One region of the Streptomyces sp. NPDC041713 genome, then DNA from elsewhere that is predicted to be linked to it. Evidence: riboswitches for the same ligand, from Rfam matches in the RefSeq annotation. Region 1 holds a riboswitch; each other region holds the start of a gene.

Region 1 (3,921 bases):
GGGTGCGCGCGGCGGCCATGTCGATCAGGCCGCGCTGCGGCAGCTCCCACGCGGTGCGGTACAGCGCGCGGACGTCCGCCGGGATCCAGCTGAAGCCCTGCACCGAGCCGCTGGCCTCGCGCAGCGCCTCGCGGGTCTGCGCGTCCCAGACGCCCAGCCGCTTCAGCTCCTCCACCAGATAGGCGTTGACCTGGAGGAACTCACCCGAGAGCGTCTCGCGCTTGAAGAGGTTGGAGACCTGCGGCTCGATGCACTCGTACACGCCGGCGATGGACGCGATGGTCGCGGTCGGCGCGATGGCGAGCAGCAGCGAGTTGCGCAGGCCGGTCGCGGCGATACGTTCCCGCAGCGCCGCCCACCGCTCCGGCCAGGTCAGCTCCACGTCGTAGTGGTCGGGGTGCAGGACGCCGCGCGCGGTGCGGGTCTTCTCCCAGGCGGGAAGCGGGCCGCCCCGCTCGGCGAGGTCGGCGGACGCCTCGTACGCGGCGAGCATGATGCGCTCGGCGATGCGGGTCGACAGGGCGCGCGCCTCGGGAGAGTCGAAGGGCAGCCGCAGCTGGAAGAAGACGTCCTGCAGACCCATCGCGCCGAGGCCCACCGGGCGCCACTTGGCGTTGGAGCGGCCGGCCTGCTCGGTCGGGTAGAAGTTGATGTCGACGACGCGGTCGAGGAAGGTGACGGCGGTGCGGACGGTCGCGTCGAGGCGCTCCCAGTCGATGTCGCCGTTCTCCACGAACGCGCCGAGGTTGACCGAGCCGAGGTTGCAGACGGCCGTCTCGCCGTCGTCCGTGACCTCCAGGATCTCCGTGCACAGGTTCGAGGAGTGCACGGTGTGGCCGGGCTCGGCGGTCTGGTTGGCGGTGCGGTTGGCGGCGTCCTTGAACGTCATCCAGCCGTTGCCGGTCTGCGCGAGGGTGCGCATCATCCGGCCGTACAGCTCACGGGCCGGGATGGTCTTCTTGGCCAGGCCCGCGGCCTCCGCCTTGCGGTACGCGGCGTCGAAGTCGTCGCCCCACAGGTCGACGAGGTCCGGCACGTCGGACGGCGAGAAGAGCGACCACGGCAGGTCGGCGGCGACCCGGCGCATGAACTCGTCCGGGATCCAGTGCGCGAGGTTGAGGTTGTGCGTGCGGCGCGCGTCCTCACCGGTGTTGTCGCGCAGCTCCAGGAACTCCTCGATGTCGGAGTGCCAGGTCTCCAGGTAGACCGCGGCCGCGCCCTTGCGCCGCCCGCCCTGGTTGACCGCGGCGACCGAGGCGTCCAGCGTCTTCAGGAACGGCACGATGCCGTTGGAGTGCCCGTTGGTGCCGCGGATCAGCGAACCGCGGGAGCGGATGCGGGAGTACGAGAGACCGATGCCGCCCGCGTGCTTGGAGAGCCGCGCGACCTGGTGGTAGCGGTCGTAGATCGAGTCCAGCTCGTCCAGCGGGGAGTCGAGGAGGTAGCAGGACGACATCTGCGGGTGGCGGGTGCCGGAGTTGAAGAGCGTCGGCGAGGACGGCAGGTAGTCCAGGCGGCTCATCAGGCCGTACAGCGCGGCGACCTCGTCGAGCGCGCGGACGCTGTCGTCCTCGGCGAGGCCGCTCGCCACGCGCAGCATGAAGTGCTGCGGCGTCTCGATGACCTGGCGGGTGATGGGGTGGCGCAGCAGATAGCGGCTGTGCAGCGTGCGCAGGCCGAAGTAGCCGAAGCGGAAGTCGGCGCCGTCGGCGAGCGCGGTGTCCACGAGCGCGTCGAGCCGGGCGGCGTGCGCGGCGACGAAGTCGGCGGTGCGGTCGGCGATCAGGCCCTCGCGGTGGCCGACCGCGATCGACTCGGTGAACGAGCGCACGCCCTGCGTGGCGGCCTCGGCGGCGACGGAGAGGGAGAGCAGCCGGGCGGCGAGCTTGGAGTACGCCGGGTCCTCGGAGATGAGCCCCGCGGCCGCCTCGGTCGCCAGCGTGCGCAGCTCCGCCTCGTCGGCCCTGGCCGAGCGGCCGCGCAGCGCGGCGGCGGCGACCCGGCCGGGGTCGGCGTCGGGGAGGTCGGCGGTGAGGTCGGTCAGGGTGCGCAGCAGCGCGGTCCCCGGCGCGTCGGCACCCTCGGTGCCGTCGGTGCTGGCACTGGGTCGCGGTGCCCGCGCTGACGCAGGTTCGGCAGGCGCGATGGTCACGTGGAGCTCTCCCTCGCTCGGCTCTGGGCCTGCGCGAGGGGACGGCACACACGGGCGCACCCGGACAGGGCGGCGTACCGCGTCCACCGGCCCATTCCACGAGGCCCGGACGGTCGGCACCCGGGCCGGACGGCACGGGTGCGCTGCTGGCAGGTCTTCGGACTCCGCGTACGACAAAGGCGTACACGTCCACCGTTGCGGGACAGTTCCGGACTTGCACCGGATTCCCCTGCGGCGACAGCGAGCACGAGCATACATCTTGTGTCGGCCCGCGGAAGCAGGCCCACATCTTGTGTCGGATCGCGGGGGATGGGGCCTAGAGTGTCAACGCGTAGGTGAGCAGCGGGAGGTCGGGGAGCGGGCACCAGTCGCGCTCCGGGGTCCGCGTGAAGCCGAGGCGTTCGTAGAGCCGGTGTGCGGTCCGCATGGAGGGCGAGGAGGACAGCACGAGCCGGCGCCGGCCCGCCTCCCGGGACCGCTGCACGCACGCGCGGACGAGTAGTTCGCCGACCCCGCGGCCGCGCGCCGCGGGCGAGACCGCCAGCATGCGGATCTCCGTCTCGTCGTCGCGCGCGATGTCGGCCAGGGCGCCGCCGGAGGGCACGAAGGTGACGCCGCCGAGCAGCGCGCCGTCCGCGGTGCCGTCCGCCACGGCGACCAGGATCTCGGCGTGCGCCGCGCGCCCCGCCACGTCCCGCAGCACGGGCAGGTACTGGTCGTCCGCCCCATAGTCCAGGTGTCCGTCGTCGAGATAGGCCTGCGCGGTGAGGTCGCCCAGCGCCGCGTACTCCTCGGGGCGTGCCGTTCTGATCGTGATGTCCATGGGGCGCAGTGTGCAACAGCGCACGACAAAGGGCCGCCGGTTTTCCGGCGGCCCTCCGGTGTCGGCGGGGCGGGAGCGGACTCAGCTCCGCGGGAGCGGGCTCAGTGGCCGGCGCCCGCGGTGGCCGGCGGCAGTTCCTCCACGACGCCGGGGTCGCCCGCGTCCGCCGTGTAGTCCTCCGGAGACGTCTCGTCGACGCCCTCGGGGGCCTTCAGCGCCTTCAGGACGAAGGTGAGGACCACGGTGACCACCACGTTCAGGACGAAGGCGGTGAGGCCGATGTAGCCGATCTCGCCGATGCCCGGGATCGTGTCGGAGGAGCCGCCGAAGTGCTTCTGCGTGGGCGAGGCGACGCCGTACGCGGCCAGCGTGCCGTAGACCATGCCGACCGCCCAGCCCGCGAGCAGCGCCCAGCGGTGGAACCACCGGGTGAACAGGCCGCCGACCAGCGCGGGCATCGTCTGCAGGATCCAGATGCCGCCCAGCAGCTGGAAGTTGATCGCCACGGTCTTGTCCATGCCGAGGACGAAGATGAGGGCGCCCACCTTCACCAGGAGCGAGACCAGCTTGGAGACCTTGGTCTCCTGCTCGGGCGTCGCGTCGGGCTTGATGAAGTCCTTGTAGATGTTGCGGGTGAAGAGGTTCGCGGCCGCGATGGACATGATGGCGGCGGGCACGAGCGCGCCGATGCCGATCGCGGCGAAGGCGACGCCGGTGAACCAGTCGGGGAACATGTCCTCGAAGAGCTGCGGGATGGCCAGCTGGCCGTTGTCGACCTTGACCCCGGCGGCGATCGCCATGAAGCCGAGCAGCGCGAGCAGGCCCAGCATCAGCGAATAGAGCGGCAGGATCGTGGTGTTGCGGCGGATGACGTTGCGGTTCTTGGAGGAGAGCGTCGCCGTGATCGAGTGCGGGTACATGAAGAGCGCGAGCGCCGAGCCGAGCG
Region 2 (3,921 bases), on a different contig from region 1:
AGGCCCTTCCCGTCGCCCTCGCGCGGCTGGCGAAGCGGGGCACGCTCATCTGGTTCGGGCAGGCCAGCCGCACCCCGGTGACGCTCGACTTCTTCGACTTCTTCAACGGCCCCGAGTCGGCCGTCATCCGCCACTTCCACTACCTCGACGCCGACACCGGCCTCGGCGACGACCTGGCGGCTCTCGTCCGGCTGACCGCCGAAGGCCGCCTGCACCCCGAGATCGGCCGCGTCGCGGACTGGGCCGACACCGCGAGCACCCTCACCGACCTGCGGGACCGCCGCATCCGGGGCAAGGCCGTCCTTACGCTTTCCTGAGCAGCCGAAACATTCAGCAACCGCAAGGCAAGAAACCACAGAAGGAGCCCCACCATGACCGAGACCACGGCAACCACCGAGATCACCGAGCCCACCGCCTCGACCGACCCACGGGCCGTCGTCATCCGCTACGTCGAGGCCGTCCGCGACGGCGACGCCGACGTCATCTTCGCGAGTTTCGCCGAGGACGCGACCTGGCACTACCCGGGCGGGGACCTGCCGATATCGAAGGTGTGGCGGGGCCGCGACGCGATCATCAACGACTTCCTGGGCAGCATGGGGCCGATCCTCGTGCCCGGCACGACGAAGGTCGAGTTGGTCAGCACGATCGCCGAGGGCGACCGCGTGGTCGCCGAGTGGACCTCCAAGGCCCGGACCGTGCACGGCGGCACGTACGACAACCGCTGCATCGGGATCTACACGGTCCACGCCGGCCGGATCACGTCCGTTATCGAATACGCGGACACCCGGCACGTGGCGGCAGTCCTCTTCCCTGCCGGTAACTGACGTTTCGCGGCGTCGAGTTCTCCCACTCGACGGATGCCGGGTTCTCCGAGACTCCACACCGCGACTAGTTCGTGTTGTGCGTGGGGTAGACCTCGACGTCGGTGTAGGCGCCCTTGATCGCTCCCGCGCCCTCGGGCCACTTCAGGGTCACCGAGTGGGTCTCGTTCGGGGGCGTCACCAGAAGGTTGGTCGGGTGCGAGAGGCTGTCGCCGCTGCCGTCGATGTCAGGTGGTCGAGCCCCGGTTGATCATGGTGATGTCGATCCGGCCCGTGGACTCGTCCGGAGCGGCGTCCCGGGCGTCGATGGCCAGGTCCGCCGTCTTGCAGAACGTGACCTTGCCGGCCTTCGACGCGCCGCTCCCGGCACGGTACGCGCAGAGCGCGACGAAGGTGCCGGGCTACTTCGAGCGGGCGCAGGCGGCCCTGCGCCCGCTGCTGTCCGGCGGCCCCGGCCTGGGTCTCGTGGGCAGTCACTGAGCCGCGCCGGGGTGGGGCTCAGGCCGACCGGGGCGTCGGGAGGCGCGGCTCGTCAGGAGGCGTTGTCGAAGACGACGTTCTTGGTCTCGACCGCCCCCGCCGTCCGTCCCGGCGCCGCCTGGTGGGCCCAGTACAGGTTCGTGTGCGCGACGACCAAGTCCGGCGTCGGCGCGCCCCAGGCGGTCTTGTCGACCGTCGTATGCGCGTCGCTGACCAGCGTCGCGTCGTAACCCCTGACGAACGCGCCGTGGAGCGTCGAGCGGATGCACGCGTCGGTCTCCGCGCCGGCGACGAGGAGCCGCCCCACCCCGAGCCGCGACAGCACGGCCTCCAGCGTGGTGTCCTCGAACGAGTCGCCGTAGCTCTTCTCGACGAGCGGCTCGGCGTCCTCGGGCGTGAGTTCAGGGACGATCCGCCAGCCGTCGCTCCCGCGCGTGAGTCCCTCGTCGAAGTGCTGCACCCAGACGACCGGAACCCCTTCCTGCCGCGCCCGCTCGACGAGCCCGGAGATGTTCGCGACGACCTCGTCGCGCCGGTGGCTCCCCTCGACGACGTCCTGCTGCACGTCGACGACGAGGAGTGCGGTGTTCGGCCGGTTCTCCAATGTGGTCATGGTCTACCTTCGTTCGCTCGCGCCGGGCTCATCGCTCCCCACGCTAGCCCGGCCCACTGACACCGGATCCGGTCCCACCGCTGTCACGCTCGTGACCCGCTTCACATTCCGACCTGCCGGCCGGGGTGGGCGATCGGTTTGCGTGCGCCTAGGGTGAGCGGTGCAGCTGGTTCGCCCCGTCCGCCAGGCGGGATGCGTCGTAAGAGGGAACCCGGTGTAAGTCCGGGACTGCCCCGCAGCGGTGAGTGGGAACGACCGCCGTCAACAGCACTGGACCCGACCGGGTCCGGGAAGCGACGGCCAGTAGGTGTCCCGTGTCCGGCCGACACGCGACGTGCCCGCGAGTCCGAAGACCTGCCCGTTGCCCGCACGTGACGGATCGCGTGCGGCCCTTTCGGTGACCTCGTGGGCGGGTCGGCGTACATATCGAGCGGCACGCGCGGCATCCGCCCGCGACGTGGTCCGCCCGGTCGGTCGTCCCTTCGCGCCATGTCCGGTCTCCGGGAGAACCAGGACACATCTCGCGAAGGAGAGTTCCGTGACAGCGCAGCCCGCGACCGCGGCGGCACGAGCCACCGTGTACGGCTACCCCAGCCAGGGCCAGAACCGGGAACTGAAGAAGGCCGTCGAGGGTTACTGGAAGGGCCGCGTCACCGCTGCCGCCCTCCGGGAGACCGCGGCGGACCTCCGCCGCGCCAACTGGCGGCAGTTGGCCGACGCCGGCATCGACGAGGTGCCGACCGGGGACTTCTCGTACTACGACCACGTTCTCGACACCAGTGTCATGGTCGGCGCTGTCCCCGAGCGGCACCGCGCAGCCGTCCAGGCCGACGCCCTCGACGGCTACTTCGCGATGGCGCGCGGCACGCAGGACGTGGCGCCGCTGGAGATGACGAAGTGGTTCGACACCAACTACCACTATCTGGTGCCCGAGTTGGGCCCCGACACCGTGTTCCGGACCGACTCCGCCAAGCAGGTCGCCGAGCTGACGGAAGCCCTCGCGATCGGGCACACGGCACGCCCCGTCCTGGTGGGCCCCGTGACGTACCTCCTGCTCGCCAAGCCTGCGCCGGGCGTGGCCGCGGACTTCGACCCGCTGACGCTCATCGACCGGCTGCTGCCCGTGTACGCCGAGGTGCTCGCGGACCTGCGCGCGGCGGGCGCCGAGTGGGTCCAGCTGGACGAGCCCGCCCTGGTCCAGGACCGCACACGGGCCGAGTTGAACGCCGCCGAGCGCGCCTACCGCGACCTCGGAGCTCTCACCGACCGCCCCAAGCTGTTGGTCGCCTCGTACTTCGGGCGCCTCGGTGACGCGCTCGGCATCCTGGCCAAGGCGCCGGTCGACGGTCTGGCCCTCGACTTCACCGAGACGGCCGCCGCCAACCTCGGCGACCTCGCCTCCGTCGGCGGGTTGTCGGGCAAGCGGCTGGTCGCGGGCGTCGTCAACGGCCGCAACATCTGGATCAACGACCTGGAGAAGTCCCTCGCCACGCTGGGCACGCTCCTCGGCCTCGCCGACCGCGTGGACGTCGCCGCGTCCTGCTCGCTCCTGCACGTCCCGCTGGACGCCGACGCCGAGCGGGACATCGATCCGCAGGTCGCCCGCTGGCTTGCCTTCGCCCGCCAGAAGACGCGGGAGATCTCCTTGCTGGCGCGCGGGCTCTCCCAGGGCACCGAAGCCATCGCGACCGAACTCGCCGCCAACCGCGCGGACTTGGACTCCCGCGCCGGTTCCGCCCTCACCCGCGACCCGGCCGTTCGCGCCCGCACCGCCGCGGTCACCGAGGCCGACACCCGCCGCTCCCAGCCGCACGCGGAGCGCGCGGCGGCCCAGCATGCCGCTCTCGGTCTGCCGCTGCTTCCGACGACGACCATCGGCTCCTTCCCGCAGACCACCGAACTGCGCACCGCCCGCGCGGACCTGCGGGCCGGGCGGATCGACACGGACGGATACGAGGAGCGCATCAGGAACGAGATCCGCGGGGTCCTGTCCTTCCAGGAGAAGGC
Region 3 (3,921 bases), on a different contig from region 1:
CCCGCCGGGGCGGCGCCGAGCACGTGCAGACCGTCGCGGATCTGCATGTCCTTGATCTCGCAGAGCCAGCCGTCGACGTGCAGCAGGAAGTCGTCGAAGCCGTCGTCGTCCGGACGGTCCTCAAGACCCAGGTCGTGGTCGAGCTTGGCGGCCTGGATGAGCGTCCAGATCTGCGCGCGGATCGCGGGCAGCTTCGCCGGGTCCATGGAGCTGATCTGGGCGTATTCGTCGAGGAGTTGCTCCAGGCGGGCGATGTCGCCGTAGGAGTCGGCGCGCGCCATCGGCGGCACCAGGTGGTCGATGAGCGTGGCGTGCACACGGCGCTTGGCCTGCGTGCCCTCGCCCGGGTCGTTGACCAGGAAGGGGTAGATCAGCGGCAGGTCGCCGAGCGCGGCGTCCGGGCCGCAGGCGGCGGAGAGCCCCGCGTTCTTGCCGGGCAGCCACTCCAGGTTGCCGTGCTTGCCGAGGTGGATCATCGCGTCGGCGCCGAAGCCGCCGTCGGACGCGGCGGCCGCGATCCAGCGGTATGCCGCCAGGTAGTGGTGCGACGGCGGCAGATCCGGGTCGTGGTAGATCGCGATCGGGTTCTCGCCGAAGCCGCGCGGCGGCTGGATGAGGATGAGCAGATTGCCGCGGCGCAGGGCGGCGAGCACGATGTCGCCCTCCGGGTCGCCGCCGTCGCCCACCCGGGACCGGTCCAGGAACATCTCGCCGGGCGGCGGCCCCCAGTGGCCCTCGACGGACGCGCGCAGCTCCGCGGGGAGCGTCGCGTACCAGCGCTTGTAGTCGGCGGCCGGGATGCGCACCGGGTTGGCGGCGAGCTGCTCCTCGGTCAGCCACTCCTGGTCGTGGCCGCCCGCGTCGATCAGCGCGCGGATCAGCTCGTCGCCGTCGCCGGAGACCAGGCCGGGGATGTCGGCCTCGGGCCCGAAGTCGTACCCCTCGGCGCGCAGCCTGCGCAGCAGCGCCACGGCGGAGGCGGGGGTGTCGAGGCCGACCGCGTTGCCGATGCGGGAGTGCTTGGTCGGGTACGCGGACAGGACCAGCGCGAGGCGCTTGTCGGCGGCCGGGATGTGCTTCAGGCGGGCGTGCCGCACGGCGATGCCGGCGACGCGGGCCGCGCGCTCGGCGTCGGCCACGTACGCGGGAAGCCCGTCCTCGTCGATCTCCTTGAAGGAGAAGGGGACCGTGATGAGGCGGCCGTCGAACTCCGGCACCGCGATCTGGCTCGCGGCGTCGAGCGGCGAGACGCCCTCGTCGTTCTCCTCCCAGGCGGAGCGCGACCCGGTCAGGCAGAGCGCCTGCAGGATCGGCACGTCCAGGCCGGACAGGGCGCCCGCGTCCCACGACTCGTCGTCGCCGCCCGCGGAGGCCTCGGCGGGCCTGGTGCCGCCGGCCGCGAGGACGGTGGTCACGATGGTGTCGGCGGCGCGCAGCGCGTCGATCAGCTCCGGCTCGGGGGCGCGCAGCGAGGCCACGTACAGCGGCAGCGGGCGGGCCCCGGCGTCCTCGATGGCGCCGCACAGGGCGTCCACGAAGGCGGTGTTGCCGCTCATGTGGTGGGCGCGGTAGTAGAGCACCGCCACGGTCGGGCCCTCGACGTCCGCGCGGGCCGTGCGCTCCAGCGGGCCCCAGGACGGGGCGGGCGCGGGCGGCTCGAAGCCGTGGCCGGTGAGCAGCACGGTGTCGGAGAGGAAGCGGGCCAGCTGCTCCAGGTTGGCGGGGCCGCCGTGCGCCAGGTAGGCGTGCGCCTCGGCGGCGATGCCGACCGGCACGGTGGAGGACGCCATCAGCTGGGCGTCGGGTGCCTGTTCGCCGGTGAGCACGACGACCGGGAGGCCGGTGGCGATGAGCTGGTCCAGGCCGTCCTGCCAGGCGCGTACGCCGCCGAGGAGGCGTACGACGACGAGGTCGACGCCGTCGAGCAGGGCGGGCAGCCCGGCGAGGTCCAGGCGCGAGGGGTTGGCGAACCGGTAGTCGACCGGGCCTCCCGCCGCGCGGGCGCTGAGCAGGTCGGTGTCGGAGGTCGACAACAGCAGAAGCATGCGGGCGCAGGCCTTCCTCGGGGTGTCCGCGCCCCGGGTGGTCGTATGGACGGCGGGAGTTCCTGGCTCACCCCACGGGTGGGGCTCACAGTGGCGGGACCGCGCCGGATTCGCACCGGGCTTCCTCCCTCGGGTCCTGGTGGACCCACGCCGTCGCTGGCGTCGACGGACTTGGCAGCCCGCCGCCTGCATAGTAAGTCCTGCCCGCCGCGAGCGGGGCGGCCACCTGCCGGGACGGCCCGTCTCGGGAGGCGACCGGCCGGATCGGCGTGGGTATGCTCGCCGCCATGCCGCCCACCCGAACCCCCTCCCCAGACCAGGGCGAATCCCCCATACGTGACCGGGGTGACGCCTGCCCCGGAGCACTCCGCCTGCACCTCGCCGACGACGGCCGCCTGGCCCGACTCCGGTTGCCCGGCGGCCTCTTGACGGCCCGTCAGGTCGAGGTGCTCGCCGATGTGGCGGAGCGCCTGGCGGACGGCAACCTCAGCGTCACCTCGCGCGGCAACATCGAGCTGCGCGGGCTCGGGGAGACCTGCGGCGGCGAACTCTCCCGACTGCTCGCCGATGCGGGCCTGCTGCCCTCGGAACGGCACGAACGCGTCCGGAACGTGGTGGCGTCCCCCCTGGCCACGACGGACGGACTCGGCCACGCCGACGTGCAGTTGTGGGCCCGTGAGCTGGACGGACTCCTCTGCGGCGCGGAGTGGACGACACAGCTCTCCGGCCGCTTCCTGTTCGTCCTGGACGACGGCCGCGGAGATGTGGCCGGACTGGGCGGCGATGTGACCTTGATCGCAGAATCGGGGGGTACGGCGGTCGTACGGGTCGGGTCGAGTGCCCTCCGCGTCACCGCATCCGACGCACCACGGGCGGCCCTGGCCGCAGCCGAAGCCTTCCTGACCGCGGCCCACGAGGCGGGCAACGGCGCGTGGCGGGTACGGGAGCTGCCGCCGGGGTGGGACGTGGACGTGGCGGGGGCGTTGGAGGGGGCGGGGGTTGCGGCGACGGCCACCGCTGAGGCACGGGTCGGCACCTTGGGCGTGCCGGTCCCCACCGCTGAGACACCCGTCGGCCCCGCGGGCGCGCCGGTCGCCACCCCGGACGTACCCGTCACTGGTCCGCCCGTACCCGTCACCGGCCCGCCCCCACCCGGTGTTCACGGGCGGGCCGTCCTCGTCAATGCCCCCCTCGGGCGGGTGGGCGTCGACGCATGGCGGGCCTTGCTGCCGTTGCCCGGTGGCGAGCTGCGGGTCACGCCCTGGCGTGGCTTCGTGCTGCCCGGCTTCGCCGACGACGGGGCCGCCCGGGAACGGCTGGCCGCGCTCGACGGCGCCGGATACCTCACCACCCCCGACTCGCCGTGGCTCGGCGTCGGCGCCTGCACCGGCCGCCCCGGCTGCGCCAAGTCCCGCGCCGACGTCCGCGCGGACGTCGTACCGGGCCCCGGCGGGCTTCCCGTCCACTGGTCCGGCTGCGAACGGCGCTGCGGGCACCCGCACGGCGACTGGGTCGACGTACTCGCCACCGGCGAAGGACGGTACGAGGTCACGGTGCACGCCCCCGGCGAGGAACCCGCACGCGTCACCGGCAGGACCCTGACCGAGACGGTCACCACCGCACGTACCACCCCGAAAACCACGGCCACGAGATGAGCGAGAGCACAGTGTTCGACTACGAGAAGGACGGCGCGGCGATCTACCGCGAGTCCTTTGCCACCATCCGCGCGGAGGCGGACCTCGAGGGCCTGCCCGCCGACGTCAGCCAGGTCGCGGTCCGGATGATCCACGCCTGCGGGATGGTCGACCTTGTGCGCGACCTCTCGTACAGCCCGCGCGTGATCGCCGACGCCCGCAAGGCGCTGCGCGACGGCGCG

Evidence for each region. Region 1 has a riboswitch for cobalamin ahead of ACZ6CV_RS05860 (ribonucleoside-diphosphate reductase subunit alpha). Riboswitches for the same ligand answer to the same signal wherever they lie in the genome.
Region 2: it holds a riboswitch for cobalamin, as region 1 does, so the genes downstream of both, metE (5-methyltetrahydropteroyltriglutamate--homocysteine S-methyltransferase) here and ACZ6CV_RS05860 (ribonucleoside-diphosphate reductase subunit alpha) in region 1, are expected to answer to the same signal.
Region 3: it holds a riboswitch for cobalamin, as region 1 does, so the genes downstream of both, cobN (cobaltochelatase subunit CobN) here and ACZ6CV_RS05860 (ribonucleoside-diphosphate reductase subunit alpha) in region 1, are expected to answer to the same signal.

The regions. Positions count from the first base shown of each region.
Region 1 covers NZ_JBVIZY010000002.1:217,312-221,232, reverse strand. The annotation lists gene ACZ6CV_RS05860 (ribonucleoside-diphosphate reductase subunit alpha) at 1-2,152, opposite strand, end outside; cobalamin riboswitch at 2,284-2,416, opposite strand; gene ACZ6CV_RS05855 (GNAT family N-acetyltransferase) at 2,469-2,975, opposite strand; gene mctP (monocarboxylate uptake permease MctP) at 3,077-3,921, opposite strand, start outside.
Region 2 covers NZ_JBVIZY010000004.1:29,358-33,278, forward strand. The annotation lists gene ACZ6CV_RS13445 (zinc-binding dehydrogenase) at 1-317, shown strand, start outside; gene ACZ6CV_RS13450 (nuclear transport factor 2 family protein) at 372-824, shown strand; gene ACZ6CV_RS13455 (hypothetical protein) at 1,146-1,301, shown strand; gene ACZ6CV_RS13460 (isochorismatase family protein) at 1,354-1,914, opposite strand; cobalamin riboswitch at 2,064-2,290, shown strand; gene metE (5-methyltetrahydropteroyltriglutamate--homocysteine S-methyltransferase) at 2,453-3,921, shown strand, end outside.
Region 3 covers NZ_JBVIZY010000006.1:274,015-277,935, forward strand. The annotation lists gene cobN (cobaltochelatase subunit CobN) at 1-2,045, opposite strand, end outside; cobalamin riboswitch at 2,082-2,213, opposite strand; gene ACZ6CV_RS20685 (cobalamin biosynthesis protein CobG) at 2,321-3,700, shown strand; gene ACZ6CV_RS20690 (precorrin-8X methylmutase) at 3,697-3,921, shown strand, end outside.